3 regions of the Shewanella sp. 1311 genome follow, and region 3 is predicted to be linked to each of the others. Evidence: predicted binding sites of a transcription regulator. Region 3 holds the regulator's gene; each other region holds the start of a gene.
The links. Region 3 encodes ArgR, which controls arginine synthesis, uptake and breakdown. Its sites were predicted from a motif close to ANTGAATANNTATTCANT; they were not measured.

Region 1 (10,381 bases), 2.0 Mb from region 3:
TTAACACAGGTGCGGCGCCAGATGCGGGCATCTTAGTCCGATCAAAACTTGAAACAAGTTCAGGCTTTGGCAAATCCCCTTCAACCGCCGTTTGCGCAATGGGCAAGGTCGCGGGCGTGAAGTTATCGGCATGGGCGATAAGTGACGTCATACCCTGCGGTACCACACTCATAACCACCATAGGTTTATCTTTGATGTATTGCTTGAACACGCGCATCACATCGTCTTTGGTCACATTGGCATAACGACTCAAATCTGAGGCTATCATATTCGGATTGCCCGACAGCGTTTGGTTCATCGCTAAGGCAGACACTTTGCCAGAAACACTTTGCAGGCTGTAAATGGTATCGGCCTCAAACTGCACTTTAACTTTTTGCAAATCGTCATCGGTAACGCCACGTTGCTCAAACTCCTTAATCGAGTCGAGGATACGTTGTTCCAGATCCGCCAGTTTGCCACCCTTTTCAGGATTAGCTAAAGCATAAATCGACATCTGACACGCCAGCTCTTGGCAAGGGTGGCTGACATTGGCCTGCACGGCATAGCCATCTTTCACCAAGTTTTTATATAACAAGGATGTTTTGCCGCCGCCTAAAATATTGGCTAACAGATCGAGCGCAGCTTCATCAGGATGCCTTGCGTATACGGTTGGAAAACCAATACGGATCAAAGGCAAGTGCACTTGATCTTCCATGGAGATGTAACGCGTTTTGTCTAAGTTAACCAGCGCCTTTTGCTCTAAAGAGACTTCAGGGCCGCGGGGGATTTCACCAAAATATTTGTTTACCCAGGCTAAGGTCTGCATTTCATCAAAATCGCCACCTATGGTCAGGGTTGCATTGTTAGGCCCATACCAACGTTGGAAAAAGTGTTTAACATCATCAACTGTGGCGCGATTAAGATCGTCCGTCCAGCCAATCACAGGCCAAGAATAAGGATGACCGACAGGATACATCGCTTGGCTAAAACGCTCACTCATGCGGCCATAGGGCTGATTGTCGATACGTTGCGCACGCTCGTTTTTCACTGTCTCGCGCTGCACTTCAAATTTTTCACTGGTGAGTGCCGGCAATAAAAAGCCCATACGGTCCGACTCAAGCCACAGCATTTTTTCTAATTGATTGCTGGGTACGGTTTCAAAGTAGTTGGTTCTGTCGGTATTGGTCGTGCCGTTTAAGGTGCCGCCAGCTTCAGTAACCACTTCAAAATGTTGTTCATCGGCGACGTGCTGCGAGCCTTGGAACATCATGTGTTCAAATAAATGCGCAAAACCCGAACGGCCAGCTAATTCTCGGGCAGATCCCACATGATAAGTCACATCGACATGCACTAAGGGATCGGAATCATCTTGATGCAAAATAACCGTTAACCCATTGGCTAATTGGTACTTTTTGTAGGGGATCCCTACTTGCGAATCGGCCAGTTGCACATTTTCAATAAGTTTAACGCCTGCGGGCAAGTTCGCCGTAGTCGTTTCAGATGCACAGCCCGCGAGTGCGGCAGAAATTGCGACCGCTAATATCCATTTCTTCAAAACATTCCCCTCATACATCAATGGGTCAAAAATACAGCTTCATAATCATAGTGCTGCGTATATTCATCGCTGTGTAGCGTAATAGTGCGCTTAAATGATTAAGCATTGGGATTTATGACTCGCAAAATTGACACTAAGTTCCTATCTATACAGTAAATTCAGTCTAAACGGAAAAACACTCCCCGCCCTTGACCATTAAATGCATCCTAACGCCATCATGCCATCCATTGCAGCACGGCAGCGGCAACAATTAAGTAACGAATTGTTTTACCAATTAAAATCATCAGCAAAGAGGAGATTAGCGGTAACCTCACCCAGCCCGCCAATAAACAGAGAATATCGCCGATAACCGGTGCCCATGAGAGTAAAAGCGCCCACACGCCGTAGCGTTCAATCATGGCGAGCCCCTTTGCGTGTTTACCTGTCGCTAACGCTTCAGGTGATTTTGCTAGGCGACCTAAGCGGCCTAAATAGAAACTGGTCATCGCGCCCAACGTGTTGCCAATACTGGCCACCACGACCAGCGCAACCCAAGCCTCTGGAGTTTTATTTAATAGCGCCACGAGTAAGACTTCAGATCCCCCCGGTAACAAAGTCGCCGCTAAAAAAGCACCGGAGAACATAATGCCTAACTCAGTCATAATGGCTTACTCAATGATAAATATCTCTTTTTGTATTTAATGCGATAAGGTTTTTCATGGGTTAATTGAATGTTTCACTTAATCTTTTTACAACAAACTCACTTATCACAATAAGTTATAAGAAAAACGGTTTGTTATAACCCTAGCTCTGTCGATACAATGGTTTAACTATGGCAATCAATGACCCTGCGCATGACTGAGCGCGCGTTAACATGACGCTCAACTCGTTGAATACGAATCCTATCATCGCAGGTCTATTGGCTCACTCTTAATTTATTTTCTGGAATATGCATGATCCTTCAAACCATTAGCCGCATTCCGTTTTGGCAAAAAGTCTTAGCAGGCTTTATCTTAGGTGCGCTCGTTGGCGTTATTTTAGGTGAAAGCGCCACAGTGCTAAAACCACTCGGTGATCTGTTCATTGGCGCCATTAAGATGTTGGTCGCGCCTTTGGTCTTTTGTGCCATTGTCGTCAGTATCACATCGCTCGGCTCGCAAACTAGCCTAAAACGCTTAAGCCTTAAAACCTTAGGTATGTTCATGCTGACAGGCACGATTGCCTCGCTGATCGGCTTAGCCGTAGGTTCGATGATCGACATGGGCGGCACTATGCAGCTCACGGCAACGGAAGTGCGCGAGCGTAATATTCCCGGTTTTGCACAAGTGTTGCTCGACATGATCCCTGTCAATCCTTTCGCCTCACTGGCTGAAGGCAAGGTACTGCAAATTATCGTGTTTGCCGCGTTAGTGGGTATCGCTATCAATAAAGTCGGCGAGAAAGCTGAGCCGCTAAAACGCACCATAGAAGCGGGCGCAGAAGTCATGTTCCAACTGACTCGCATGGTCTTAAAACTCACTCCTATCGGTGTGTTTGGTTTAATGGCTTGGGTTGTCGGTGAATATGGTTTATCGACTCTACTGCCGTTAGGTAAGTTTATCGGGGCTATCTACATTGCCGCCTTTATCCATATCATCTTTGTTTACGGTGGCTTAGTGAAATTTGTCGGTGGTTTAAGCCCACTGCAATTTTTCCGCAAAGCTATGCCAGCGCAGTTAGTCGCCTTTAGTACTTCTTCAAGTTTCGGTACTTTACCTGCGAGCACCCGTGCAGTCGAAACCATGGGCGTATCAAAGCGTTATAGCGCCTTTGTAATGCCATTAGGTGCGACCATGAACATGGACGGCTGTGGGGGTATTTACCCTGCGATTGCCGCTATCTTCATCGCGCAGATTTACAATATTCCGCTCGATACACTGGACTATGTGATGATTGCCGTGACTGCAACCGTGGCTTCTGTTGGAACCGCTGGCGTGCCAGGAAGTGCAATGGTGATGTTAACTGTGACCTTAGGTGTGATTGGTCTACCACTCGAAGGCATTGCCTTTATCGCCGCGATTGACCGTATTATCGATATGATCCGCACGGCAACGAACGTGACGGGCGATATGATGACAGCAGTCGTGATTGGTAAATCAGAAAATGAACTCGATGAAGCGCAGTTCTATTCGAACGATACCCAAGACGTTAAACCTGTGAGTTCGCAGCAATAACAATACTGGGGCGAAGCCACTGCGCTAAGCCATCAGTAACATTAGCTAAATTACGCAGATGATGTAAATGAAGAGACCGCTTAGGCGGTCTTTTTTATTATTCAACAAACGGCCTTTAATCCGTCGGCTTTAAAGCCCCAATCAACTCCAACGGTCCTCATCGACTGCAAAATAGGTTACTCAAATAAGATCAAGCTGTTAGACTCTAAAATAACTCTAACTCACATTTTAGCAGAACAGACAATGACGAGACTCTTCCTTATCCCGCTGATCCTATGTTTGTTTTGGGCGTTATTTTTAAAAGCCAACAAACTCACGCTAAAACAAGGCAGACGAGGTTTTATCTACATTATTGGCATAGGTGAAGGGATGATTTTAACCCTCATCACGTTAATGTGGTTAACGGCTTAGCAAAAGGCCAACTCAATACTGAGTTGGCCTTAGTGATAAAACTGAGCTAACGATTGGAAGATGTTCAAAGCTCAGTTAACCCAAATCGGTTAACTCAGTGATTAACCCAATCCGTTACCCAAGAACAGCAAGTAAAATCCCCGCCGCCACAGCAGAGCCTAACACCCCCGCCACATTGGGCCCCATTGCATGCATCAGCAGGAAGTTATGTTGATTCGCTTCCAACCCCACTTTGTTGACGACTCGCGCCGCCATAGGCACAGCCGATACCCCTGCGGCGCCGATCAGCGGATTCACTTTACCGCCCGACAGCTTACACATCAGCTTTGCCATCAACACACCCGCTGCTGTACCAACGCCGAAAGCCAAGGCACCCAAAACCAGAATTCCTAAGGTTTCCAGCCGCAGGAATTGATCCGCGGATAACTTAGAACCCACAGCTAAACCTAAGAAAATCGTGACGATATTAATAAGCTCGTTCTGCGCCGTTTTCGATAATCTATCCACCACGCCCGATTCGCGCATCAAATTACCAAGGCAAAACATGCCCACTAACGGCGTGGCCGCAGGTAAGAAGAGAATCGTTAATCCCAGCACCATCAAAGGGAAAATGATCTTTTCCTTCTTACTGACTTCGCGCAGCTGCTCCATTTTAATTTCGCGCTCAGCTTGGGTTGTCAGTAAGCGCATGATCGGCGGTTGAATAATAGGGACTAACGCCATATAGGAATAAGCCGCGACCGCAATCGCCCCCAATAACTCAGGCGCCAGTTTGGAGGCGAGGAAAATCGCCGTCGGCCCATCGGCGCCGCCTATAATCGCAATGGCCGCCGCGTCCTTCATGGTGAACTCAAAGCCCGGCACTAAGTTCAGCGCTATCGCCCCAATCAATGTCGCGAAAATCCCAAACTGCGCCGCAGCTCCTAACAACAGGGTTTTAGGATTGGCAATCAAGGCACTAAAGTCGGTCAGCGCACCGACGCCCATAAAGATCAACAGTGGGAATACCCCAGTCTCAATCCCCACATGATAGGCGTAAAACAGCATGCCACCTTCTTCAGTAAATCCCGCGTGGGGAATGTTCGCCAGCACTGCACCAAAACCAATGGGCAACAATAACAAAGGCTCAAACCCACGCACTATGGCGAGATACAAGAGCAAAGCGCCGACAGCCATCATCAACACTTGCCCGCCAGTAAAGTGAGCAATACCTGTCTCGGCCCAAAAAGCCATTAAACCTTCCATAATGACTCCTACGCCAAGGCCAGTAATTGAGAACCCACAGACACTGAGTCGCCTTCTTTCACCCAGAGCTTAGCGATAATGCCATCGCCCTGAGCACGAATTTCAGTTTCCATCTTCATCGCCTCAAGGATGATCACGACATCGCCTTCACACACTCTATCGCCTGGAGAAACATGAACTTTGAAGATGTTGCCCGACAGCGGCGCGCTCATTTCAAGCCTGATCTCTCCATGGCACGCAGTTGGCGTAGTGCTCGCCGTAGCAGTTTGCACGGCATGAACACTTTGGCCCTGTGGCTGGATTTGCGAGATCTCCCCGCCTGTGGCGACTTCAACTACGTACTCTTTCCCTTCGACTGTTACCGTGTAGGTTTCAGGGCCACGATCCGCAGCATTAGTAGCAAGTGCTGAAGTCAATTCAGGTTTAGGCTCAAAGGCGCTTGGATCGTCACGATTCTTTAAGAACTGCAATCCTATTTGTGGGAAGAGTGCATAGGTCAGCACATCATCGTCATGCTCTGAAGATAGGCGAATGCCTTGTTCCTGTGCTTTATCAGCTAACTCAAGCCGTAACTTAGCCAGCTCTGGCGTTAATAAATCCGCAGGGCGACATGTAATAGCTTCAGCCCCTTGCAACACTCTGGCTTGCAATGCGGCATCTACTGGCGCAGGCGTCGCGCCATATTCGCCCTTAAGCACGCCTTCAGTCTCTTTCGTCAGTGACTTATAACGCTCACCCATTAACACATTAATGACCGCCTGCGAGCCGACAATTTGCGATGTGGGCGTCACTAACGGCAAGAAACCTAAATCAGCACGAACGCGGGGGATTTCTTCCAATACCAAGTCCATCTTATCGGCCGCGCCTTGCTCCTTTAATTGGCTCTCCATATTGGTCAGCATGCCACCAGGCACTTGGGCACGTAAGATCCGCGAATCGATGCCTTTCAGCGCTCCTTCAAACTTAGCGTACTTCTTGCGCACTTCACGAAAATAAGCGGCAATCTCTTCAAGCAACACCATATCGTAACCAGTAGCGCGCTCAGTATCTTCCACCATAGCGATAACAGTTTCAGTTGCAGTATGTCCATAGGTTTGACTCATCGACGAAATTGCCGTATCGAGCACATCGATGCCCGCTTCAATGGCTTTCTGATAAGTGGCCGTACTCAACCCTGTCGTCGCATGACAATGCATAGATAACACGAGTTGCGTCTGAGATTTGAGTCGGCTAATAAGCTCAAACGCTTCCATCGGCTTAAGTAAGCCCGCCATATCTTTGATGCACAAAGAATCGCATCCCATATCTTCGAGACGTTTTGCCATATCAACCCACGTCTCTATGGTATGCACTGGACTCGTGGTATACGAAATCGTCCCCTGCGCATGGCCGCCAACTTGGCGCACTGCTTTCACCGCAGTCTCGAGGTTTCGAACATCGTTCATCGCATCGAAAATACGAAATACATCGACGCCATTGGTATGGGCGCGCTCAACAAAACGCGTGACTAAATCATCGGCATAATGGCGATAACCTAAGAGGTTTTGGCCACGCAGTAACATTTGCTGCGGCGTATTCGGCATGGCCTTTTTCAGCTCACGAATTCGATCCCAAGGATCTTCACCAAGATAACGAATGCAGGCATCAAAAGTTGCACCGCCCCAAGATTCCAGTGACCAGAAGCCGATCTTATCGAGTAGTGGCGCTATCGGTAACATGTCATCAATGCGTAAGCGCGTCGCTAAAATGGATTGATGCGCGTCCCGCAAAACGACATCAGTTAAAAATAATGGCTTAGCCACTGCCGTCGTAGAATTAGATACAAAAGTCATACTGCTCCCCATTACTTAATCTGTGAACGATACTGCTTTACCGCCAATGAAATCGCAGCGACCACATTTGGATCTAAAGGCTTAGCATCAGATTGCGATACCCTCTGCTGACTTTTAGCATGATTTTTAGCAAAACGTGCAGAGGCAGCATCGACTGCACACCAACGCGCAACTAAATGGATCCCAAGGATTAGTACACCTAAAAATAAATACACTAAGCCCATCCCCAAAAACATAATGCCAACGGCATCCAATAAAGATTGCGTTACATCCTCCATAGCTCCCCTACCCCTTACTCTCTCAATCCCTATCAAAAGTACGATTGCCCCAAACCATCGCTATCGCATCACAAGTTCAACATTCAATCGGTTGAGCGGTTTACAAACTATGGGTCTCTCGTAGACAGACCCATAGCGACCACCAAACCAAAGAATTTTTGAATAAAAAATCACATTTAAAAATTAATAACTCACGCAACAAGAAAATCAGCTTGAACTTAACCCGCTACAAACATAACCAATTGATAACAAAAACACCATGTGAATGTAAATTGGTCTTACCAATATTGAATAAATCCAAAGGCGGCCAGTCATTAATCCTCATAAATCGGGCAATTAATTCAATATTCCATAATGAAATACCCACTATGCTGGATTTAAGTCGAAATGATGTCCTAGGCTAAAAAATGATTCCTAAATTGAAGACAACGGACATAGGAATAAACCAAGTGAAAAAGTATGCAGATTTCACAATCCAAGTCACTGCTATTTGATTCTGAATGAATATAGAAAGGCATGTCGTTCTGAAGGAATTGATTGAAGAAGAGGAATGGGATCAATCTAACAAATTAAATCATCCATTTTGACAACTTAGATATCCTCTTGATACCAACACGAAGCGGTGCTAGAGGCTCAATACGGTTTGTTGTGGAGCGGCTATCTTGAAAGATAAGCCACAGTGCTACCCGAGGTAGACCTTAGGCTCTTAGCTATTCGCAGGATTAATACCAATTGTATTTAATATCTGTTCATTCAGCGGGAATTCAACGCGCTTTAAACAAGGCGAAGGCTTGAAGGCATAGTGGTGCTCTGTCGAAAGCCTTAAACGCAGTATAAAGCGCGTTGTCATACCGTTAACAGTTAGCCGCCCTTCGGCATCCCACTCCGGTGTTGCATTGACTTAAAAGGGAATAACCATTTCTGCGTCAATGCGCCTTGGATTGAAATGCCTGTGAGGCTGTGAACTGATTAGATATTTAATGTGATTGGTATAAGCAATAGGACAAGAACGAAATAAGGAAGCCTAGGATCGACAAGGAACTCAGCAATTAAAAAATGAGCTGGTGAGCTGGTGAGCTGGTGAGCTGGTGAGCTGGTGAGCTGGTGAGCTGGTGAGCTGGTGAGCTGGTGAGCTGGTGAGCTGGTGAGTAAAAATAGTGGGGAAACATGCAAGTTGGAAGAAAAATATATCAATTCCTACAAAATTTAGACGTAAAAAAGCCAGCTTATTCAGCTGGCTTCGTTACATCTCAATGAGATAATTAGGCGCTTGGCGATGACCTACTCTCACATGGGGAGACCCCACACTACCATCGGCGCGTTTGCGTTTCACTTCTGAGTTCGGGATGGGATCAGGTGGTTCCACAAGGCTATTGTCACCAAGCAAATTCTGTTTATTACCGTGTCCATCTCTGGACCACGCTAATAATAATTCGGAAAGCTGATTTGCTTTGAGTCTTTAACTTTATCAAGTGTCGATATTCTGTCTAAGGCTTTTCGTACGACCTCCATGGATGGAGGAAGTGCTAGAAAATGTCTGGAACATTTTCAGTAAAACCCATCTGGGTTGTATGGTTAAGCCTCTCGAGTCATTAGTACATGTTAGCTCAACGCCTCACAACGCTTACACACCATGCCTATCAACGTCCTAGTCTCGAACGGCTCTTTAGAGGAATTAAATTCCTAGGGATGACTCATCTTAGGGCTCGCTTCCCGCTTAGATGCTTTCAGCGGTTATCGATTCCGAACGTAGCTACCGGGCAATGCCATTGGCATGACAACCCGAACACCAGCGGTTCGTCCACTCCGGTCCTCTCGTACTAGGAGCAGCTCCCTTCAATCATCCAACGCCCACGGCAGATAGGGACCGAACTGTCTCACGACGTTCTGAACCCAGCTCGCGTACCACTTTAAATGGCGAACAGCCATACCCTTGGGACCGACTTCAGCCCCAGGATGTGATGAGCCGACATCGAGGTGCCAAACACCGCCGTCGATATGAACTCTTGGGCGGTATCAGCCTGTTATCCCCGGAGTACCTTTTATCCGTTGAGCGATGGCCCTTCCATTCAGAACCACCGGATCACTATGACCTACTTTCGTACCTGCTCGACGTGTATGTCTCGCAGTTAAGCTGGCTTATGCCATTGCACTAACCGTACGATGTCCGACCGTACTTAGCCAACCTTCGTGCTCCTCCGTTACTCTTTGGGAGGAGACCGCCCCAGTCAAACTACCCACCAGGCACTGTCCCTAATCCCGATAAGGGACCTAGGTTAGAACATCAAAACTACAAGGGTGGTATTTCAAGGACGACTCCATCATGACTAGCGTCACAACTTCAAAGTCTCCCACCTATCCTACACATGTAGGTTCAATGTTCAGTGCCAAGCTATAGTAAAGGTTCACGGGGTCTTTCCGTCTAGCCGCGGGTATACGGCATCTTCACCGCAATTTCAACTTCACTGAGTCTCGGCTGGAGACAGCGTGGCCATCATTACGCCATTCGTGCAGGTCGGAACTTACCCGACAAGGAATTTCGCTACCTTAGGACCGTTATAGTTACGGCCGCCGTTTACCGGGGCTTCGATCATGAGCTTCTCTTGCGATAACCCAATCAATTAACCTTCCGGCACCGGGCAGGCGTCACACCGTATACTTCCTCTTGCGAGTTTGCACAGTGCTGTGTTTTTGATAAACAGTTGCAGCCACCTGGTATCTGCGACTCCCGTCAGCTTAGAGAGCAAGTCTCATCACCAACAGGAGCGTACCTTCTCCCGAAGTTACGGTACCATTTTGCCTAGTTCCTTCAGCCGAGTTCTCTCAAGCGCCTTGGTATTCTCTACCCGACCACCTGTGTCGGTTTGGGGTACGATTCCCGCTAACCTG
Region 2 (10,381 bases), 500 kb from region 3:
TAAACTGCCACGACGTTCGCGGGATCTGGTGCGTAGTTTAAGTGCTGCGGTGGCTTACGATATGTTAAGACGTGAGCTTTTAGCTGAAGCCGTGATTGTCGATTACCAGTCGATTGGGCGATTCAGTAAGTAACTTTTCATACAAGCTTAAAGATTTATTGGTTTACGCCTGTTTAAACGTATTAACAAAAATGCTCCCGAGGGAGCATTTTTTATGGCGGATGATCCACAAAATAATCGGTTATTTCGTGAATTTAAGCACTAATTTGCCAGGGGCGACTTGAATACTTTCAGTCATCTTCGCCATCAGTGCTTGGTTACTGTCCTTAGTATCAAGCACATACACAGGCTGGTTTTCTAAGAATTGTCTTAGATAACCCATCACCTGCGGTGTGGCACTGCTAATCGCCTTTTCAATATCTTTTGGTGTTAACTCCACTTTGACTAATTCGAGCTGGCGCAGATAGACACTATGCGTTGCGCTGTCATACCAAGGCTTGGCCTCAAAAGTCGTCGTGAGTTTGGCACTCAATGGAAAGATTGGATTCTTAATTGATACTTGAGTTGCGGCACTTACGCTCATAGTGTCAGGTTTTACACCTAGCTTGACACTGATGTCGTTAATGCGCACTTCTGCGCCAACTAATTGATTGCCTTGTTTAATCTCAAAATGGATCTCTTTACTGAGGTACTGCTCCATTTCGTGCTCGCTGATACTGTACTGCGAGACGCAGCCGCCAAGCAGTACAGTCAGTCCCAAGCAAATCGTGCGGGAAAGTTTTTTCATTAACCAGTGTTTCTCATTCCCGCTGCCACACCTGCAATAGTCAGCATTAGCGCTAGCTGCACATGTTCAGACGCGGGAGTTTCGGTTGTTTCCTTACGTGTCCGCGCTAATAGCTCAGTTTGTAAGAAGTTTAATGGATCGATATACGGATTTCGCAGTTTTACTGACTCGCGATTCCACGGCGTATGCGCCATTAAGCTATCTGATTTTGTCAGTTCAAGCACGACTTTAATGCCCAGATCTAAGCGTTGGCGCAAGGTTTCGCCTAAGTGATGTAAGTCTTTCGGTACTAAACAGGTTTCGTAGTAGCGGGCTAAATTAGGTTCCGCCTTGGCGTAGACCATTTCTAGCATTGAAATGCGAGTGCTGAAGAAAGGCCATTCCCGTTCCATCTCTTGTAATAAGCCCATTTCACCGCGTTCACAGGCGGCTTGTAGCGCTTCACCGGCGCCAAGCCATGCAGGTAACATCAAACGGTTTTGCGACCAAGCAAAAATCCACGGAATTGCCCGTAGGCTTTCAATCCCACCATCGACACGACGTTTAGCTGGGCGGCTGCCGAGTGGCAGTTTTCCTAATTCCACTTCTGGCGTTGCCGCGCGGAAATAAGCCACAAAATCAGGTTCATCACGCACTATGCCACGGTAAGCACCCACGGATTCTTCAGCGATACGTTGCATGCAATCGCGCCATTCTTGTTTAGGTTCTGGCGGTGGTAGTAGGGTCGCTTCCAATACGGCAGAGGTATACAAGGCTAAGCTTTGAACCGCGAGTTTTGGCAAGCCAAACTTGAAGCGGATCATTTCGCCCTGCTCAGTGACACGAATACGGCCATCTACCGACCCCGGAGGTTGGGATAGAATCGCTTTGTGTGCAGGACCGCCCCCGCGACCAATGCTGCCGCCACGACCATGGAATAGTGTGAGCTTGACGCCCGCTTGTTTACAGACCGCCACTAACTGCTCTTGAGCGTGATACTGAGCCCAAGCCGCCGCCATTACGCCGGCATCTTTAGCAGAGTCAGAGTAGCCAATCATCACTTCTTGCATACCCTTGGTGTAACCACGATACCAGTCGATATCGAGTAAATCGGTAATACAGGCTGCGGCGTTGTTTAAGTCGCTTAGGGTTTCAAATAGCGGCACCACGCGCATTGGGTGCGAACAGCCCGTTTCTTTGAGTAACAGTAAAACCGTTAAGACATCCGATGGCTTACCCGCCATCGAAATCACATAGGATCCGAGCGCTTTAGCCGGATGTTTAGCAATTAAACGGCAGGTATTAAGCACTTCGGCCACATCGGCTGACGGCTGCCAGTTGCTTGGGATCAGTGGACGACGGTTGCTGAGTTCGCGTAATAGGAAAGCTTGCTTCTCGGTTTCATCCCAATGGTTGAAATCACCCATGCCGAGATAGCGAGTTAATTCGGCGAGCACATCGCTGTGACGGCTGGCGTCTTGGCGAATGTCGAGTCTGAGCATGTGAATGCCAAAACAGGCGAGACGACGGAGAATATCAAGTAATAGACCGTTGGCTATTAAGCGCATACCGCAGTCGGTCAAACTCTTATAAAGCATTTCTAACGGCGCTTTGAGATCGCTTTCTTGCCAAATCAGGCTCGACTTATCGACTTCAGGATTGTGGCCTTCGATGCGCGCATTTAAATAATCTATGGTGTCACGCAGTCTTTGCCGAATAGATCGCAACACGTGGCGGTATGGCTCGCAGCTGTTGTTGGTGTAAGCCTTTAACTCATCATTGGCTTCTTCCATCGACAGCTCGCCAACCAGTAGGACTATGTCTTTTAGAAATAATCTGGCGGCGGCATGGCGGTTGCGATCGAGCACCTCTTGGGTGACCTTCGCGGTAACAAAGGGGTTGCCGTCGCGATCGCCGCCCATCCAGCTTGAAAAACGCACTGGCGCGATATCAATCGGTAATTGTTGACCCGTGCGTTGTTGCACTTGGTCGTTAAGCTGTCTTAAGAAGTCTGGCACCGCATGCCAAAGTGACTCTTCAATGGTCGATAATCCCCAGCGGGCTTCATCAACAGGTGTTGGGCGCTCACGGCGGATCTCATTGGTGTGCCAGATTTGCGCGATCAATTGGCGCAGGCGCAGACTGATTTGCTGACGCTCTCTATCTGATAATTGGTCGTTTTCTTGCTCAGTTAAGCAGTCGACAATGGCGGCGTACTTTTGGATCAGGGTGCGACGGGAAATTTCAGTGGGATGCGCTGTCAGCACTAGATCGATATCCAGTGTCTTAAGGCAGTCGAGCATTTTCGTTTGGTCTACACGGCCATTTAACATGCGGCCTAGGAGTTGTTCCACGGGATCAGGCACGCAGACGAGTTCGTCACAGTTGCGGCTAATGGTATGAAATTGTTCAGATAAATTAGCTAAGTTGAGGAACTGGTTAAATGCCTTTGCAAACGGAACTAATTCTTCGTCTGGCAGGGCGGTGAGTAACTCGAGCATTTGCTCTCTAGCGGCTTGATCGCCCCGGCGTGAATCTTTAGCAAGTTTACGGATCTGTTCAACCTTCTCGAGAAAAGAGTCCCCGAGGTGGGTGCGCATAGTGTCACCGAGGATTTGTCCTAACATACTCACGTTCGATCTTAATGACGCATACATATCGGTCATATTGTCTGCCTTGGTTACAACCATAGTTACTCCGAATAGAAAAACATGAAAATTCCGCATTGCATTTAGCCCGTTAGCACAATACCTATCACTTGGGGCAATGGTCAACAGAAGAACTTATAACTTATACGACTGGCTTATCTAATATGCAACTAATCGCAATGATCGTTGAGGAATATTCAATATAAATGCGAAGCTACGCAATATTTTGTGATGATTAGCGTAAGTGAATATGAAGTGCATCATTTTAGGCTTTGCAGGCATGTATCTTAGCTGTTAATAAAAAGGACTGATTTTGGCGGAAATTAACCCTAGATAACTGAGTTATTAACGAGTTAGCTGAACGGATGATAGGCGGGCGAGATCTGCATTTCAGTAAGAAATATAAAAATAAATTAAAAATATATATTCACATATATTGCATAAGTAGATCTTTGTGGTAGTCTAGCCTGCAGTTGAGATGAGTCACCCCCTGTCACCTGTAGAGTAAATATCATGATTCAGAGCATTAACCTGACAGTGAATAAAATAACAACCAATTACGATTTCCTGCGACGATAATCTTGTCATCATAGATATGCGCTGTTGCGTGTACGCTATTCATCTATTCTTTAAGTTTCTTTGATTCGGTTAATAAGACAACAACACATGAAAAATATCGCCATTATTGGTGCCAGTGGTTACACAGGCGCACAACTGACCGCTTTAATCCATGCAGAAGCAGAACTGACGATTCAGGGTTTGTATGTTTCTGAAAACAGTTTAGATAAAGGTAAGCCTTTAGCGGATTTGTACCCTAGCTATAGCCATATCGCATTAACGCTGTCGCCATTGTCAGAAGACGCTAAGGCAAAAATCGTTGCCGAAGCCGATGCCGTGGTATTAGCGACTGAGCATTCAGTGAGCTTACATTTAGCCGCTTGGTTTTATAGCCAAGGGTTAGCGGTATTCGATTTAAGCGGTGCTTATCGTTTTAGCGATGTGGCGCAATATCCTAAGTGGTATGGCTTTGAGCATGAATATCCTGAAGTTTTAGCCAAAGCTGTGTACGGACTTGCCGAATGGAATGCTAAAGAAATCGCTGCGACTAAGATGATCGCCGTGCCAGGTTGTTATCCAACCGCATCACTTACAGCGTTAAAACCGCTGGCGAGTTTACTGACATCGGCTTATCCGGTGATCAATGCTGTGAGCGGCGTAACAGGTGCGGGCCGTAAGGCGCAGTTACACACCAGTTTTTGTGAAGTGAGCCTGACACCTTACGGCGTATTAGGCCACAGACATCAACCCGAGATCGCCACTCAGCTTGGTCAAGAAGTAATATTTACCCCGCACCTTGGCAACTTTAAGCGTGGCATTTTAGCGACTATTACCGTGCAGCTAAAACCAGGCACTACGACTGCCGATGTGGCAGCGGCCTATAGCGTATATGACCAGGCGCCATTGGTGACCGTGAAGCACAATCAGTTCCCGAAAGTGGACGATGTGGTGCTGACATCTAACTGCCACTTAGGTTGGAAGTTTGATGAGAATAGCGGTTACTTAGTGGTAGCCAGTGCAATCGATAATTTGATGAAAGGTGCTGCCAGCCAAGCGCTGCAATGCATAAAGATTCATTTTAACCTTTAATTGTTCATCCTTATTTAAGAGAGTCGTCAAGATGTCTACAAACAACTCAGTATTAGTTCTTAAAGTGGGCGGCGCGCTGCTGCAATGTGAAATGGGGATGGCGCGGTTAATGGATACAGCTGCGGCTATGTTAGCCAATGGTCAGCAAGTGTTGATGGTGCATGGCGGCGGCTGTTTAGTGGATGAACAGTTAGCGGCAAACGGCATGGAAACCGTCAAGTTAGAAGGTTTACGGGTGACTCCGCCTGAGCAAATGCCGATTATTGCCGGCGCACTTGCGGGCACTTCGAACAAGATCCTCCAAGGCGCAGCGACTAAAGCAGGGATTGTGAGTGTGGGCATGAGCCTCGCCGATGGCAATACTGTATCGGCAAAGATTAAAGATGAACGTTTAGGCCTAGTGGGTGAAGTGACACCAAAAGATGGCGCTTATCTTAAGTTTATCCTCGCCCAAGGTTGGATGCCGATTTGTAGCTCTATCGCCATGATGGACGATGGCCAAATGCTTAACGTCAATGCTGACCAAGCTGCGACGGCCTTAGCCAAATTAGTGGGCGGCAAGTTAGTGCTGCTGTCGGATGTGTCTGGTGTACTCGATGGTAAAGGCCAGCTCATTCACAGTTTAAATGGCAAGCAGATAGCAGACCTTGTTAAACAAGGTGTGATCGAAAAGGGAATGAAGGTCAAAGTTGAAGCTGCGCTCGAAGTTGCACAGTGGATGGGGCAGGCGGTTCAAGTTGCCTCGTGGCGTGATGCAAGCCAATTAATCGCATTAGCAAAAGGTGAAGCCGTAGGAACACAAATCCAACCATAAGTGGAGTAGGTTATGAAGCATTTACTATCGATAAAAGAGTTAACCCAGCAGCAGTTACTCGATCTGATTGCCTTGGCAAAAACGATCAAAGCCAATCCGGCTGAGTATCGCCACGCGCTGGATGGCAAGAGTGTGGTGATGTTATTTGAAAAGCCCTCGCTCAGAACACGCGTTAGCTTTGATATTGGTATTAATAAGCTCGGTGGCCACTGTTTATACCTAGACCAACAAAATGGTGCGCTAGGTCAACGGGAATCGGTTGCTGACTTTGCTGCTAACCTGTCTTGTTGGGCCGATGCGATTGTAGCGAGAACCTATTCGCACACCACCATAGAACAATTAGCCGAGTTCGGCACAGTGCCCGTGATTAATGCCTTGTCGGATCTTTATCATCCTTGCCAAGCATTAGCCGATTTTTTAACACTGGCCGAGCAGTTTGAGGATGTCAGCAAAGCCAAATTAGCTTATGTTGGTGATGGTAATAATGTCACTAACTCGCTGATGTACTGTGCGGCTATTCTCGGTGCTACCATGACAGTGATCTGCCCAGCGGGTCACTTTCCTGATGGCTACGTAGTGGCAGAAGTGCAAGAGCTTGCTAAGCGATATGGCGGTAAGCTGGTACTGACTTCAGATATCGATGCGATTGAAGGTCACGATGCGATTTATACTGATACTTGGATTTCAATGGGCGATCCAACACCGCTGGCGGATATCAAAGCGAAGTTTGCACCATACCAAGTAAACAAAGCCTTGATGGTGAAAGCGGGTGCTAACTTCTTTATGCATTGTTTGCCTGCTCACCGTGGTGTAGAAGTAACAGATGAAGTGATGGACGGTGCAGGCTCCTTAATTCTGCAACAAGCCGAAAATCGGATGCATGCCCAAAATGCGGTACTGGTAACCTTATTTAGTTAAATTAACCCTGTTTAGCAGCCTGTTTTCTCCTAGGTGAGAAACGAGTCATAGGAATTTAAGATGTCTATCGAGATAAAAAATACTGGCGTGAAAAAAGTGGTTTTAGCCTATTCAGGTGGTCTAGATACCTCGGCCATTATTCCTTGGTTAAAAGAAAACTACGATAACTGTGAAATCATCGCATTCTGTGCCGACGTTGGCCAAGGCGAAGAAGAGCTGGTTGGCTTGACTGAAAAAGCCTTAGCTTCGGGTGCGTCTGAGTGTCATATCGTCGATCTGAAAGAAGAATTCGTTAAAGAATATATCTATCCAACGATTGCGAGCGGTGCTATTTACGAAGGCACTTATTTACTCGGTACGTCAATGGCGCGTCCTATCATTGCCAAAGCACAGGTTGAAGTGGCCCGTAAAGTGGGCGCCGATGCTCTGTGCCACGGTTGTACCGGTAAAGGTAACGACCAAGTGCGTTTCGAAGGTTGTTTCGCTGCATTAGCGCCTGATTTAAAAGTGATTGCACCATGGCGTGAATGGACCATGCAGAGCCGTGAAGATCTACTGGCCTATTTAGCCGAACGTGACATTAAAACGTCAGCGTCAGCGACTAAAATCTATAGCCGTGATGCCAACGCTTTCCATATTTCCCATGAAGGTGGTGAGTTAGAAGATCCATGGAACGAGCCAAGCAAAGGTGTGTGGACTCTGACAGCCGATCCTGAAGATGCCCCGAACAAGCCTGAATATGTGTCGCTAGAAGTAGAACATGGCCGTATCACGAAAGTGAATGGTGAAGCGCTAACGCCTTATGCTGCACTGATGACATTGAACGCGATTGCTGCGCCACACGGTGTGGGTCGTATCGACATCACGGAAAATCGTTTAGTCGGCATGAAGTCTCGTGGCTGTTACGAAACTCCCGGCGGCACTGTGATGTTCGCAGCACTGCGTGCGATTGAAGAGCTGGTACTCGACAAAACTAGCCGTAACTGGCGTGAGCAAGTTGCCGCACAAATGGCGCATTTAGTGTATGACGGCCGTTGGTTCACGCCACTGTGTAAGTCACTGCTGGCAGCATCTGAGTCATTGGCAGAATCAGTTAACGGTGAAGTCGTGGTTAAACTCTACAAAGGTCAAGCGACGGCAGTGAAGAAACGTTCACCTAACAGCTTGTACTCCGAAGCGTTTGCCACCTTCGGTGAAGATCAAGTGTACGATCAAAAACATGCAGAAGGCTTTATCCGCCTGTACTCATTAGCGAGCCGCATCCGCGCACTCAACGCTAATGATGTTAAGTCTAAGTAATAGGTCGTTTAAAAGGGCGCCTAGCGCCCTTTTTTGTTTCTAGGTTTTGATCAAATTTTTTGATTTAGATGAGTCGATTTCAAATCAGCAGTGAGTAAGGGGAGTTAGCATGGCTTTATGGGGTGGAAGGTTTCAGGGCGAAACGAGCGCGCTATTCAAATTATTCAACGATTCGCTACCCGTGGATTATCGCCTGTTCGAACAGGATGTGGTCGGCTCTATCGCTTGGGCTGATGCGATTGCTAGCGTGGGTATTATCACAGCCACTGAATGCAGCGACTTGAAAAAAGCACTCAATGATTTGCTAATGGAAGTGAATGGCGATCCAGCGATTATTCTCGCGTCGGGCGCTGAAGATATTCACAGTTTCGTCGAGTCGGCCTTGATTGCCAAAGTGGGCGATCTCGGTAAGAAATTGCACACCGGCCGTAGCCGTAACGATCAAGTTGCCACCGATTTAAAGCTTTGGTGTCAATCCGAAGGGGCTGCACTACTGGCGCGCCTTCAAAGCTTACATGCTGAATTGCTGGCGTTGGCTGAACGTGAGTTTGATGCGGTAATGCCTGGTTACACTCACTTGCAGCGCGCCCAACCTGTGACGTTTGGCCACTGGTGTTTAGCATATGTGGAAATGTATGAGCGGGATATCAGCCGTTTAGCCGATGCGTTAACCCGCGCTAATACCTGTCCATTAGGTTCAGGCGCCCTTGCTGGCACAGCCTATAAAATGGATCGGCATGCACTGGCTGCTGCACTGAATTTTGCCTCGCCGACACTCAATAGTTTAGATAGTGTGTCAGATAGAGATCACGTGGTAGAACTGTGTTCAACGGCATCGATCAGCATGATGCATTTAAGCCGTATGGCCGAAGATTTGATTTTCTTTAACTCGGGCGAAGCCAACTTTATCTCTCTGAGTGATGAAGTGACCTCGGGTTCATCCCTGATGCCACAGAAGAAAAATCCTGATGCATTAGAGCTTATCCGTGGTAAAACGGGTCGGGTTTATGGCAGTTTAGTGGGTATTCTCACCACCATGAAAGCACTGCCTTTGGCGTATAACAAAGATATGCAGGAAGATAAAGAAGGCCTGTTTGACGTAGTTGATAGCTGGGCAATTTGCCTCGATATGGCGGCGTTGGTGTTATCGGGTCTGAAAGTTAATCGTCCTAATGCGCTGTTAGCTGCGCAGCAAGGTTATGCAAATTCAACTGAGTTGGCCGATTATTTGGTGTCTAAAGGTATGCCTTTCCGTGAGGCGCACCACGTTGTGGGTGAAGTGGTGGTTGCCGCGATAGCGAAGCAAATTCCGCTGGAGGAATTCTCCTTGGCCGAGTTAAAAGCCTTTGCCACCATCATTGAAGATGACGTTTATCCTAACCTCACCATTGAAGCCTGTTTAGCGAAACGCGATGTGCTTGGTGGGACAGCTCTGCCGCAAATTCAACAGGCGATCGCGGCTAAAAAAGCCCGCTAAGGCTAGTTGTTAAATCAACAAGCCAATAAAAAACGCGACTTTAAGTCGCGTTTTTTATTAGGTCATTATCCGTATGGGCAATGACTTTCTATGCGTTGTTTATTGGAATAAGTCGTCAGTTGGCGCATCGATGAAGATGTTATTTTCATCCTGAGTTTCGCTGATGTATTCCTTCGGCTCAGTGCCCGAGATGAAGTATTCGAACGCACTGGTATAGTCGGTTTTGCGCGTGAGTTTACCCGTTGCTAAATCGATCCGTACCGAGACAATGCCTTCTGGTGGAATCGATGTGGTTTCAGGTGTGCCTTGTAAGACACTGTTCATAAACTCGTTCCAACCCGGACCTGCCGTTTTCGCGCCGGCCTCGGCGCCGGTTATCTGATCTTTCTCTGCGCTGGCATTCCATGCAGTTCTGCCCAGTTGTCGACCGTGATCGTCGAAACCGACCCAGAACGTACTGGTGAGCACAGGGCTAAATCCACTGAACCACGTATCGCGAGATTCGTTGGTTGTACCTGTTTTACCCGCAATATCATGGCGTTTAATTAATCTTGCAGCACGCCAAGCCGTACCTTGCCAGCCAGTACCGTGACTCCAATCACCGCCACCCCAGATCACGCTCTTTAACGCTTCGGTGATGAGGAATGCCGTTTGCTCTGAAATGATCTGTGGTGCAAAGCGACCCGTTTGCTCGAAACACTGGGCAACAGGTGCACTCGGTTCAGCACTAGGGTCTCCACTAACACTGAACGCCATAGGATCGCTCGGTGTAACTGGTTGGCTAAGACTTTGGCTAGGCTTACAGGCCAATG
Region 3 (10,381 bases):
GCCATGTCAGATCCCAATAAGATTTTTCCAGCAGCAATGCTAGCAGAGATAAAGACTTGAACCAATACTGAATCCCAATAATGGCGAAATCGGCCACACCCTGATAAAAAATTATCCAACTGCTCACACAAACAGCAAACAAAACCGCCAAAGACCAATCCATTTGCGGCTTACCTTGCACTTTTAATATCAGCCCTATATAGTCCGCCCTAAGAGGCTAACGAAAGGATCACCCGCGACATGAGTAACAGTGCTGTTGAAATTACCCTACTTGGGCGCACCTACTCTATCGCTTGCCCGAAAGGTCAAGAGGATGCCTTACGTACGGTAGCGTTGGGAGTTGAACAACAACTCACAGCGTTAAAAACCCGAACCAATAGCCTAAGCCGCGAAGAAATTGCCATTATGGCGGCGCTGAATATTGGACACGAGTTGTTCCAAGAAAAGCAAAAAAATAAGCATTATATGCAACAGATGGACGACAGGATCAGCTTGCTGCAGTCTACCCTCGAAAATGCCTTAGTTGAGCGTTCAACTAAATAGATTTAAACTGTGCGCCTTGGTGATTTAACACCATTTGAGTTAAACCGACTGACGCACAGTGAATGGCTAAACTGGATTATCTACATAAACCAATGCTTTAGCGATTCAATACCGTTTTGCTCCCTGGGATGCATGCCAACTGGTAATGTCCCTGTGCCGATAATTTTTATCTCAGGGTGAATGCTTTACTGACATTGTGCATGCTCGGCTTGTACCGAGAAGCCTTAGGAGGTAATCATTTACCCGCCTTGAACCTACGGTTCAAGGGCTACACCGGTAGCGGCATTCTGGGGAGCATCTTAATTTATGTCTACATCCTCCAAACTTTCTCATTTGAATACCCAAAGCGACACGGCGCACCTTGCCGTAGAGGTTGCTACTGTTGGTGAAATGACTGATGTCGCAAGCCATGCGGCAGTTATCGCCATTCATACGCAAGAAAACCGCAATCAGTTACGCAAAAGCATTCGCACCGCCCGCAAATCTCTTTCAGGAAACCGAGCAAATCCAAGCAAGCTTAAGCGCCAGTCAACGAATGCTCGATGCATTGCAGGCCCAAAATGCGCAACATGTGGCGCTGTATCTCACCCACGATGGCGAACTCGCCACGCCGCCGCTGATCGCTGCGCTGTGGCAATTGGGCATTCACACCTATCTGCCAAGGTTGCATCCCTTCAATGCAGGGCAACTGTTATTCCTGCATTACAGTGCTGACACGCCGATGCAGGCGAATCAATTCGGCATCTTAGAGCCTAAGTTAGATGTGCGCGCCATTATCCCAGTAACTGAGCTAGATGTGGTTATCACGCCCTTGGTGGCGTTTGATTTAATGGGGAATCGCATGGGCATGGGCGGCGGTTATTACGATAGGACGCTGGCAAACTGGCAGCTTAAAGGTAAACCTTTGCCTATGGGTTACGCCCACGACTGCCAGCAAGTGGTGAGTTTACCCTGCGAGCATTGGGATGTGCCTTTGCCATTCATCATCACCCCAAGTCGCGTACTGACGTTTTAAGCCATTAGCTGTTGCTCGAAAAATCAAATGACTATTTTAACTGGCGACCGCCGTCGACATTATGGCAACGACCGGTGACGTAACGGCTATTAAGCAGGTAGTCCACTAGTTCGATAATCTCCGCATTCCCCGCCTCTTTCGGCAACAGCGCTTTGGCTAAGGTTTTTTGCTGATAGGCGGCGTCATCACCCGTATTAAATAGGATCATCGCTGGTGCAATCGAATTGACTTTCACCTCGGGCGCGAATTTGGCGGCAAAGGATAGCGTCATATTGTGCAGCGCGGCTTTACTGGCGGCATAGGCTATGTGCTTCTGACTGCCCTTCTCTGCCACGTAGTCGGTAATATGAATCACATCACTGCCGCCGATTTCATCGCCAGCAGCGGCACGTAGCTGCACCTCTAAGGCCAAGTTCAGCTGATAGGGCACGCTCACATGCACTTGCATCATCCGCTGCAGCACTTGGCTCGGTGTAAAAGAAGTACTCTTTAAAGGCTCATTCTTTGTAAGAACAGGATCAGGCAGCCAGTCCGAAGCATTGTGAATAATGGCGCGAATTTGAGGCAGTTGAGTTAACTCATCAATTAAGGCTTGCACTTGGGCATCGTCATAAAAATCGCAGGGATACAGAGTCGCGCCTAAAGCGTTCAGCTCATCGATGCTATCGTAATGGCTGCGATAAGTACCAATCACCTGCTGACCTTGGGCGAGAAAATGTTTGGCTAAGGCGTAACCTATGCGTTTACCCACGCCTGTGATTATGATGGGAGATGTCATACCTATCCTTTTGAGTCGGTTATTTGTCAGGCTTTACCTTGTTCACTTAAAAATCAGCAATCAAGTTAAACTGATGAATAACCAAGATGTTACTGCACTCATTTGAATTTAACCTAACAAAAAGCCAAATGAGGCGCGGATTCAATTTAAAATCAGCGTTGATCTAAAATCAGCTGCGATCTAAAACCCTTTATTCTGCGTATAGGCTATAAGAAACCAAGCTTAAGTGCACAAGCCAAGAGCTTAGACCAAGTATTGTGATCAAGTCATCAGAGGTGGACCCGATGGAACTGCGGATTTTTTATGATGGTAACTGCCCATTATGTAGCGCCGAAATGCGTCAACTGAAAGCGCGCGATCCCAACAACTTGATTGCGCTTGAGGATTTAAATGCATCCGACTTTAGCGAGCGTTTCAGCCATATCGATAGAGACTACGCCAATACTATTCTTCACGGTGAAACCGCAACGGGCGAAGTGTTACTCGGGTTAGATGTCACGTGTAAAGCGTGGGCACTGACAGGGACGCGCGCTTGGATCCAACTGTTACGCCTGCCCGTGATTAAAACTGTCGCCGATTGGACTTACCTGCGCTTTGCTAAACACAGATACCGCATCTCCTATTTACTGACGGGCAAAGCCCGCTGCGACGATAACTGCCAAATTCCCACCAAACGCCGCTGAATGAGCTTTAGAAAGTGTAAAACGCAGGCATAAAAAAACGGAGCTCAATGGCTCCGTTTTTTAATTCGTCATAATCTAAAAAGATTATCCGAAAGATTATTTAACGAAATCAACGCCTAGTTTGATATCGCCTTTCAGCGTATCTAACATAGAATCACGAGCGTTAGCTTCGAATGCACTCACTTCACCGTAAGGCAGTACTTTTTCAATACCGTTTTTGCCTAACAGCACAGGTTGTGCGAAGAACTCTGCGTGCTCGCTGCCGCCGTCAACATAGGCGCATTCAACGATGTTAGCTTCGCCTTGCAGACCACGAACCAAAGACAGACCGAAACGGCAAGCCGCTTGACCCATAGACAGAGTCGCGCTTCCGCCACCGGCTTTAGCTTCAACCACTTCTGTACCCGCGTTTTGGATGCGAGTAGTCAGACTTGCCACTTCTTCGTCAGTGAAAATCACGCCTTCTACTTGAGACAGTAATGGCAGAATGGTCACGCCGCTGTGGCCGCCGATCACATTGACTTTAACGTCAGCAACATTCAGGCCTTTTAATTCAGCGATGAAGGTTTCAGAGCGGATCACGTCTAATGTCGTGATACCGAACAGACGGTTCTTATCGTAAACACCCGCTTTTTTCATCACTTCTGCAGCGATAGCGACAGTAGTGTTGACTGGGTTAGTGATAATGCCAACCAAAGCCGTAGGGCAAGTTGCCGCTACTTTTTCGATCAGGTTGCGAACGATACCAGCATTGATATTGAACAGATCTGAACGATCCATACCAGGCTTACGCGCAACACCAGCAGAAATTAGAACAACGTCAGCACCCACTAGGGCAGGCGTTGGATCTTCACCAGCAAAACCTTTGATTTCAACAGCAGTAGGGATGTGGCTCAAGTCAACCGCAACACCCGGAGTAACCGGTGCGATATCATATAGAGACAAATGTGAACCCGCAGGCAGTTGAGTTTTTAACAGTAGGGCAAGAGCCTGGCCGATACCACCAGCAGCACCAAGTACAGCAACTTTCATAGTTATCTCCGTTATTTCTCGGATATGTGTGACATGGATCTAATTTACGTTGGCGTCACATTACTGGAATGTCACAACAATTTCAATTATCCCTTAGTCGTGGGACAAAAGAATTCCGGAATAACTTAGAAGCAATGTAGAACAATTACTCAAATTGGTATTTTTAAGCCCCCAGCAAACGCTTAACCACAGGGGATTAGTGAATTTTTATTCAACCAATCTGGTTATTTGTTGACAATTTTTCTAAAAATATTCAAAATGGGCCTGTTTTTTTGAATAACGAATAATAATATTATGCAAACGACCAAGAATCAGGATGACCTTGTTAGAATTTTTAAGTCGATTTTAAAAGAAGAGCGCTTTGGCTCTCAAAGTGAAATCGTCACCGCCTTGCAAGCTGAAGGCTTTGGTAATATTAACCAATCAAAAGTATCACGCATGCTCAGCAAGTTCGGCGCAGTGCGGACTCGCAACGCTAAGCAAGAGATGGTGTATTGCTTGCCGGCCGAATTAGGCGTACCCACCGCGGGTAGCCCGCTGAAGAATTTGGTACTCGACGTCGATCATAACCAAGCAATGATTGTCGTGCGAACTAGCCCAGGTGCCGCGCAGCTGATTGCCCGTTTATTGGATTCTATCGGTAAACCAGAAGGCATTTTGGGCACGATTGCCGGTGATGACACTATCTTTATTTGTCCATCGAGCATCCAAGATATCGCCGATACCTTAGAAACCATCAAATCTTTATTCAATTACGCAGAATAAAAAAACAGGTCAGCTTGCTGACCTGTTCTATTTCATCTGTACGCATTTCTGTCCAATCTTGCGCTGATTATTTGGCCATTGTCCCGATTACGTTACACATTTAAGCCAATCTCGCGCGCACCGATGTTTATACGCTAAGGTCAGTAAGCCACACTGATGCGCTGATTTGCGTGAGTGCCCTGTTCGGCCTCATCTAACATGGCTTTAGCGTAATCCGTAACAGAAATGCGGCTGCGACCATTAGCATCGGTAAAGAAGCTGTCGCCACCAAGGCGATATGGGCCTTCACTCTCGCCAGGATAAATCTCAGCGGCGGGGCTCACAAAGGTCCAATTAATTGCAGTTTGCGCCGCACGGAATACCTGCAAAGCTTCACCCTGAGCTAACGCCTCATCTTTATATGCAGCGGGGAAATCTGGGCTAGAAACCAGAGTCACACCCGGTGCCACTTCTAAGCTCCCTGCGCCACCAACCCACAATAAACGTGGCACCTTAGCGTTAGGCAGCACATCCAGTAAATGCTGAACCGTACTCGCCACTAGGTCATGATTTTGTTGTGCGCGGCCACCAACAGCGGCAATGACAACATCTACGCCAGCAAAGGTTTGCGCAACTAATGGCTGCTCTAAATCCACAGCATGCACAGCCACATCAGTAGCGGATAACTTGCTCGGATCACGCACTAGCGCTGTTACTTGGTGCCCACGGCTCAATGCTTCTTTTAAAATTGCACCACCAATCCAACCTGTTGCACCTAAAATTGCGATTTTCATTTCGTTAACTCTCTCTGATGATTTACATTGAAGCCAGTTTACTTGCAGTGGTTCCCGTGATAAACATCAATAAATGAGCATGATTGTTTCAGTTTGAGGTACTAATATGGATAAAATTGCCGCAATACGCAGTTTCGTCGAAGTGGCAAACTGTGGCAGCTTTACCAAAGCTGCCGAGCATTTAGACCTCAGCCGCCTGCAGGTGTCCCGCCATATTCAAGAAATTGAGCAGTGGTTGAGTTTACGCTTACTCCACCGTACCACCCGCAGCGTCAGCCTGACCTTACAAGGCGAAGAAGCGCTACAATTTTGCCAGCGGATATTAAGTGAAGTAGCCGCCATGGAAAGCCGCGCCCACAGCCATAACAGTGAACTGGTGGGCAGTATTCGTATCGCCACACCAATTGGCCTTGGACAGCACAGCCTGTTCGATGTTGTCGATCGCTTTATTAAAATTCACCCTAAGGTCAGTATTCAGCTGGTGATGTCGGACAGTTTTGCGCAATTGGTGGATGAGCGAGTCGATGTGGCATTGCGCTATACCGAGCAGCCGGATGATAATTTGATTGCGCGGCGTTTAATGACTATAGATGCCGTGATCTGCGCTGCGCCAAGCTACCTTGATAGCAACACACCACTTGTCGAGCCGATAGATCTGCTGGCTCACAACTGCCTGATACACTCGGCGCAACAAAATTGGCCTTTCCTGAAAGAGCTGCAAGCCGAGCATGTAAAAGTCACAGGTAATCTTAAAGCTAACGACATGGGCGTGCTGGTGAGTGCTGCGCTGCGGGGACATGGCATAGTGCGTTTGCCCTGCGACTTAGCAAATCAATACCTTGCTAGCGGTCAGCTCAAAGAAGTGTTGCCCGACTTTACGACGCCAGGCCAAACCCTGTGGGCTGTGTACTTGTCCCGCAGTTATCAGCAAAATCTGGTGCGCGCCTTTATCGATTACACCGCACAGCAATGGCAACTCGATATCAAAAAATGGCTCCCTGCGCATTAGCATAAAAAAACGCACTCAGGCGTTAGCGTAAGTGCGTTTCATTGATGCTGAATCTGCTCAAATATTGAAAGCTTATTCGTCGAATTGCAGCATAAAATCCAATGCGGGGGCAAAGAAGGATGAGCCTGTCATCGCTTTGGTAAAATGCATCAAGTGATCATGGTTACCTTCGCCATCACCAAACATCATGCTATGCAGCATCTTTTCAAAATGCTCAGGCGTGCGGCAGTTAGAAATAAACATCAATCCCTGCTCTTTTAGTGAACCATAGGGCATGCTCTGGCGCAGGATTTCCATCGACTGACCATTCGCATCTTTAAGATTCACCCGCTTGATATGGCTGGTCAGTGGCTTATCTTCTGACTCATATTCGATATTATCTTGCTTAGTGCGACCGATAATATCTTCTTGTTTTTTAACCGGTAATCTATGCCATTTACTCAGGTTATGGGCATACTTTTGCACATGAATATAGCTGCCGCCCCTAAACTCTGGATCTTCATCGCCAACCAGAGCGACTTCCTGACGGTGACGCCCCTTAGGGTTTTCAGTGCCATCGACAAAGCCGGTTAAATCGCGGCTATCCATAAATCGAAAGCCACGTTCTTCATCGACTAGTTCCACTAAGTCTTCAAACATTTGGCTGATTTCATTAGCGACTAAATGCAGAATATCGTAACGGTCGCAGCGGATATGCACGAACAAATCATATTCAATGGCCGGCGCTTCGCGGCTGCCGACTTGCATAGCAGGAAAAGGCTTGAGCATTTCAGGGCGAGCATTGGGGTAGAGGCTATCCCAATAATTAGCGCCAATCCCCACAAAACCATTGAATGCACTGTCAGAGTATTGATCTGTCAGCTCATAAATATACTGCGCAACGTTGGCAAGACAGGGACGTAATTGTGACTCTACATTGTCATTGGCATTAAACATCAAATAGACACTGTGTAAGTTCCCCTCTGCACACACACCCAACTGTTCACGCGGCATATTTTGTATATCCATTTGGTTATCACCCTTTTTCTAAATTCATTTTCGGCAATATTATCCGCAACTTTACCTGAAAATGACATTAACTAACGCACAGTTTGTTCTGGTTTATCATGATAATGCTCATTACGCAGCGTTATCGCGCCCAAGATCCCTAAATATAAAAATTGACGAGACTGTAAAAGTCTCGTCAATCAGTTTAATCGAATAAATGAAGCAAAGCTTACTCTGCCTCAAGCTTACCTTAGCGTGGCGCTGAAGTTAATAACCCGCGGCATGACCATCTTTACGGCTCTCAGAAGCGCCACGATACACGCCCGTTTCAGCATTAAATCCAATGGCTTGATAGCCGCCAAAATCGCCAAGGCCGTCACGCAGCACATGACCTTTCTTGATAAGCTCGCGGCGAGTTTCCACAGGGAAGCCCGATTCCAGACTGACGTAGCCGCCATCATTCATCACTTCGCCGGTGGGCTCAGTTGAACCCATATGCAAAATTCTGGGGGCATCGCCCGCTTCTTGCAAGTTCATTTGAAAATCAATCAGGTTCAATACAATCTGCGCGTGCATTTGTGGTTGAGTCGCGCCGCCCATCACCCCAAAGCTGAGCCAAGGTTTACCGTCTTTGGTCACAAAAGCAGGAATAATAGTATGAAATGGACGCTTGCCCGGTGCGTAGGTATTAAAACGCCCCTCAGTTAAATCAAACATTTGCCCACGGTCTTGCAGCACGAAACCGAGATCTGGCGGTGTCATGCCCGACCCCATACCACGGTAGTTACTTTGAATGAGTGACACCATGTTGCCGTCTTTATCGGCGGTGGTCAGGTACACAGTATCGCCACGTTGCAACGCAGGATTACCCGCATCGACACTCTTAGCCGCCTTGTTTAAGTCGATGAGCTTGGCACGGTCGTAGTTGTATTGCTGCGAAATCAGCTCTTTAACTGGCACTTTGTTAAAGGCCATGTCGGCATAAAACTTAGCTCTGTCGGCAAAGGCGAGTTTTTTGGCTTCGACAAATAAATGCACATATTCGGGGCTATTAAAGCCCATCGCAGCCACATTAAAGGGTTCCATGGTTTTTAAGATTTGTAGCGCCGCAATCCCTTGACCATTGGGCGGCAACTCCCATACATCGTAACCACGGTAGTTCACCGAAACCGGATCTATCCAGTCGCTAGTATGGCTCGCTAAGTCATCATAACTTAAATAACCACCTTGGGATTTCATGTACTTATCGATACTTTTGGCGATATCGCCTTTATAGAAAGCATCGCGGCCACCTTTGGCAATTTTCTCATAGGTATTAGCAAGCGCTGGGTTTTTAAAGATTTCGCCCACCGCTGGCATCTTGCCATTAGGCATATAAGTTTCTTTAAAACCAGGGAATTTTGCGAGTTTTTTACCGCTACCCTCAAGATAATAAGCAATCAATTCGGAGACAGGAAAACCATCACGGGCATAGTGGATTGCGGGCGCGAGATTATCGGCCATCGCTAATTTGCCGAACTTATTATGCAGTTCATACCAACCATCCACTGCACCGGGCACAGAAACAGGCAAAGGCCCAAGCGGTGGCAAATAGTCTAAGCCGAGGGATTTAAGCTTTTCTAAACTTAAGGATTTTGGACTGCGACCCGAAGCGTTAAGGCCATAGAGGCGTTGATCTTTCGCGCTCCAGACGATGGCAAACAAGTCACCACCGACACCAGAACCCGTTGGCTCGACTAACCCTAGCATGGCATTAGCGGCAATGGCCGCATCGACCGCACTGCCGCCCTGCTTAAGTATATCAATAGCGACCTGCGTGGCGAGTGGTTGACTGGTCGCCGCCATTCCATGGGTGGCATACACTTCTGAGCGCGTCGCGAAGGCTTTACCCGTGATCCTATCCATGGCCATCACTCCTGAAGACGATATTACCGTCGCCACTGTCACTAAGGTACAAATTGATTTTATTGTTTTTATCATAATTCCTCCCACTCTGGAGAAATTAAGGTAACAAGGATGGTCTAAAATATCACCAACCAATACCGCATAGACCCAAGTTAAACGTAAGCAAAAATGTCGTACTTTCGTTGTTGATAGCTTATCACCGTGGCATTAATACCTGACCGCTTAGATTTGCTCTGCACAATATCAATATACCTAAGATTCAAATAGTACCAGCGAGTGCGGCTCTGTCGTGACCCCGACTTTTTGACCGATAGTGAGCTGCATCATTTGGCTTCGCACTTCGACATAATAAGCATGGGAGGCGGCTTCAATCTTGACCCAGTAATGACAAAAGGCGCCTAAGAAACGCCGCTCTGTGATCGTGCCCACACCTTGCTCATCGGCGCTGAGCGTCAATTGCTGCGGGCGCAAGAATACCGTACCGCTGAACTCGCTCGGCAACCCTAATGGCGTGAGGCTGGTTAAATGACCGATAGGAGTGGCAACTCTGTGTCCATCGAGCACTGCGGCGGGTAAGTAATTACCGCTACCTAAAAAGTCCGCCACATAACGGCTGTTTGGCGCGGCGTATAAGGCTTCAGCGCTGCCATGCTGCACTATAATACCTTGATTAAAAATCGCCAAAGTATCAGCAAATACAAAGGCTTCATCCTTACTGTGGGTGACAAACACCGCGCTAACATTGCGCTGTTTCAAAATGCTGCGAATTTCCGCCATCATTTCGTAGCGCACTTGGGCATCGATATTAGAAAAAGGCTCATCGAGCAGTAATAACTGCGGCTCATAGGCAAGTGCCCGCGCAATCGAGACGCGCTGCTGCTGACCGCCAGA

Region 1: the regulator ArgR is predicted to act here: its motif matches at 7,650-7,667, upstream of AC5YB3_RS16985 (OadG family transporter subunit).
Region 2: the regulator ArgR is predicted to act here: its motif matches at 3,829-3,846, upstream of argC (N-acetyl-gamma-glutamyl-phosphate reductase).

The regions. Positions count from the first base shown of each region.
Region 1 is NZ_CM181686.1:3,810,642-3,821,022, reverse strand. Features, by position in the region: gene AC5YB3_RS17015 (M16 family metallopeptidase) at 1-1,552, opposite strand, end outside; gene AC5YB3_RS17010 (YqaA family protein) at 1,750-2,175, opposite strand; gene AC5YB3_RS17005 (dicarboxylate/amino acid:cation symporter) at 2,467-3,726, shown strand; gene AC5YB3_RS17000 (hypothetical protein) at 3,970-4,137, shown strand; gene AC5YB3_RS16995 (sodium ion-translocating decarboxylase subunit beta) at 4,252-5,382, opposite strand; gene oadA (sodium-extruding oxaloacetate decarboxylase subunit alpha) at 5,391-7,214, opposite strand; gene AC5YB3_RS16985 (OadG family transporter subunit) at 7,226-7,492, opposite strand; rRNA gene rrf (5S ribosomal RNA) at 8,761-8,876, opposite strand; rRNA gene AC5YB3_RS16975 (23S ribosomal RNA) at 9,064-10,381, opposite strand, start outside.
Region 2 is NZ_CM181686.1:2,338,944-2,349,324, reverse strand. Features, by position in the region: gene AC5YB3_RS10545 (CinA family nicotinamide mononucleotide deamidase-related protein) at 1-133, shown strand, start outside; gene AC5YB3_RS10540 (YceB family lipoprotein) at 242-787, opposite strand; gene ppc (phosphoenolpyruvate carboxylase) at 787-3,456, opposite strand; gene argC (N-acetyl-gamma-glutamyl-phosphate reductase) at 4,081-5,061, shown strand; gene argB (acetylglutamate kinase) at 5,093-5,875, shown strand; gene AC5YB3_RS10520 (ornithine carbamoyltransferase) at 5,888-6,793, shown strand; gene AC5YB3_RS10515 (argininosuccinate synthase) at 6,854-8,092, shown strand; gene argH (argininosuccinate lyase) at 8,202-9,569, shown strand; gene AC5YB3_RS10505 (penicillin-binding protein 1A) at 9,669-10,381, opposite strand, start outside.
Region 3 is NZ_CM181686.1:1,834,981-1,845,361, forward strand. Features, by position in the region: gene AC5YB3_RS08305 (UPF0149 family protein) at 1-5, opposite strand, end outside; gene AC5YB3_RS08310 (cell division protein ZapA) at 241-543, shown strand; RNA gene ssrS (6S RNA) at 661-841, shown strand; partial or broken gene AC5YB3_RS08320 (5-formyltetrahydrofolate cyclo-ligase) at 850-1,558, shown strand; gene folM (dihydromonapterin reductase) at 1,590-2,336, opposite strand; gene AC5YB3_RS08330 (thiol-disulfide oxidoreductase DCC family protein) at 2,621-3,019, shown strand; gene mdh (malate dehydrogenase) at 3,116-4,051, opposite strand; gene argR (transcriptional regulator ArgR) at 4,346-4,816, shown strand; gene AC5YB3_RS08345 (NAD(P)-dependent oxidoreductase) at 4,957-5,589, opposite strand; gene AC5YB3_RS08350 (LysR family transcriptional regulator) at 5,696-6,598, shown strand; gene AC5YB3_RS08355 (Dyp-type peroxidase) at 6,671-7,606, opposite strand; gene ggt (gamma-glutamyltransferase) at 7,853-9,565, opposite strand; gene AC5YB3_RS08365 (ABC transporter ATP-binding protein) at 9,743-10,381, opposite strand, start outside.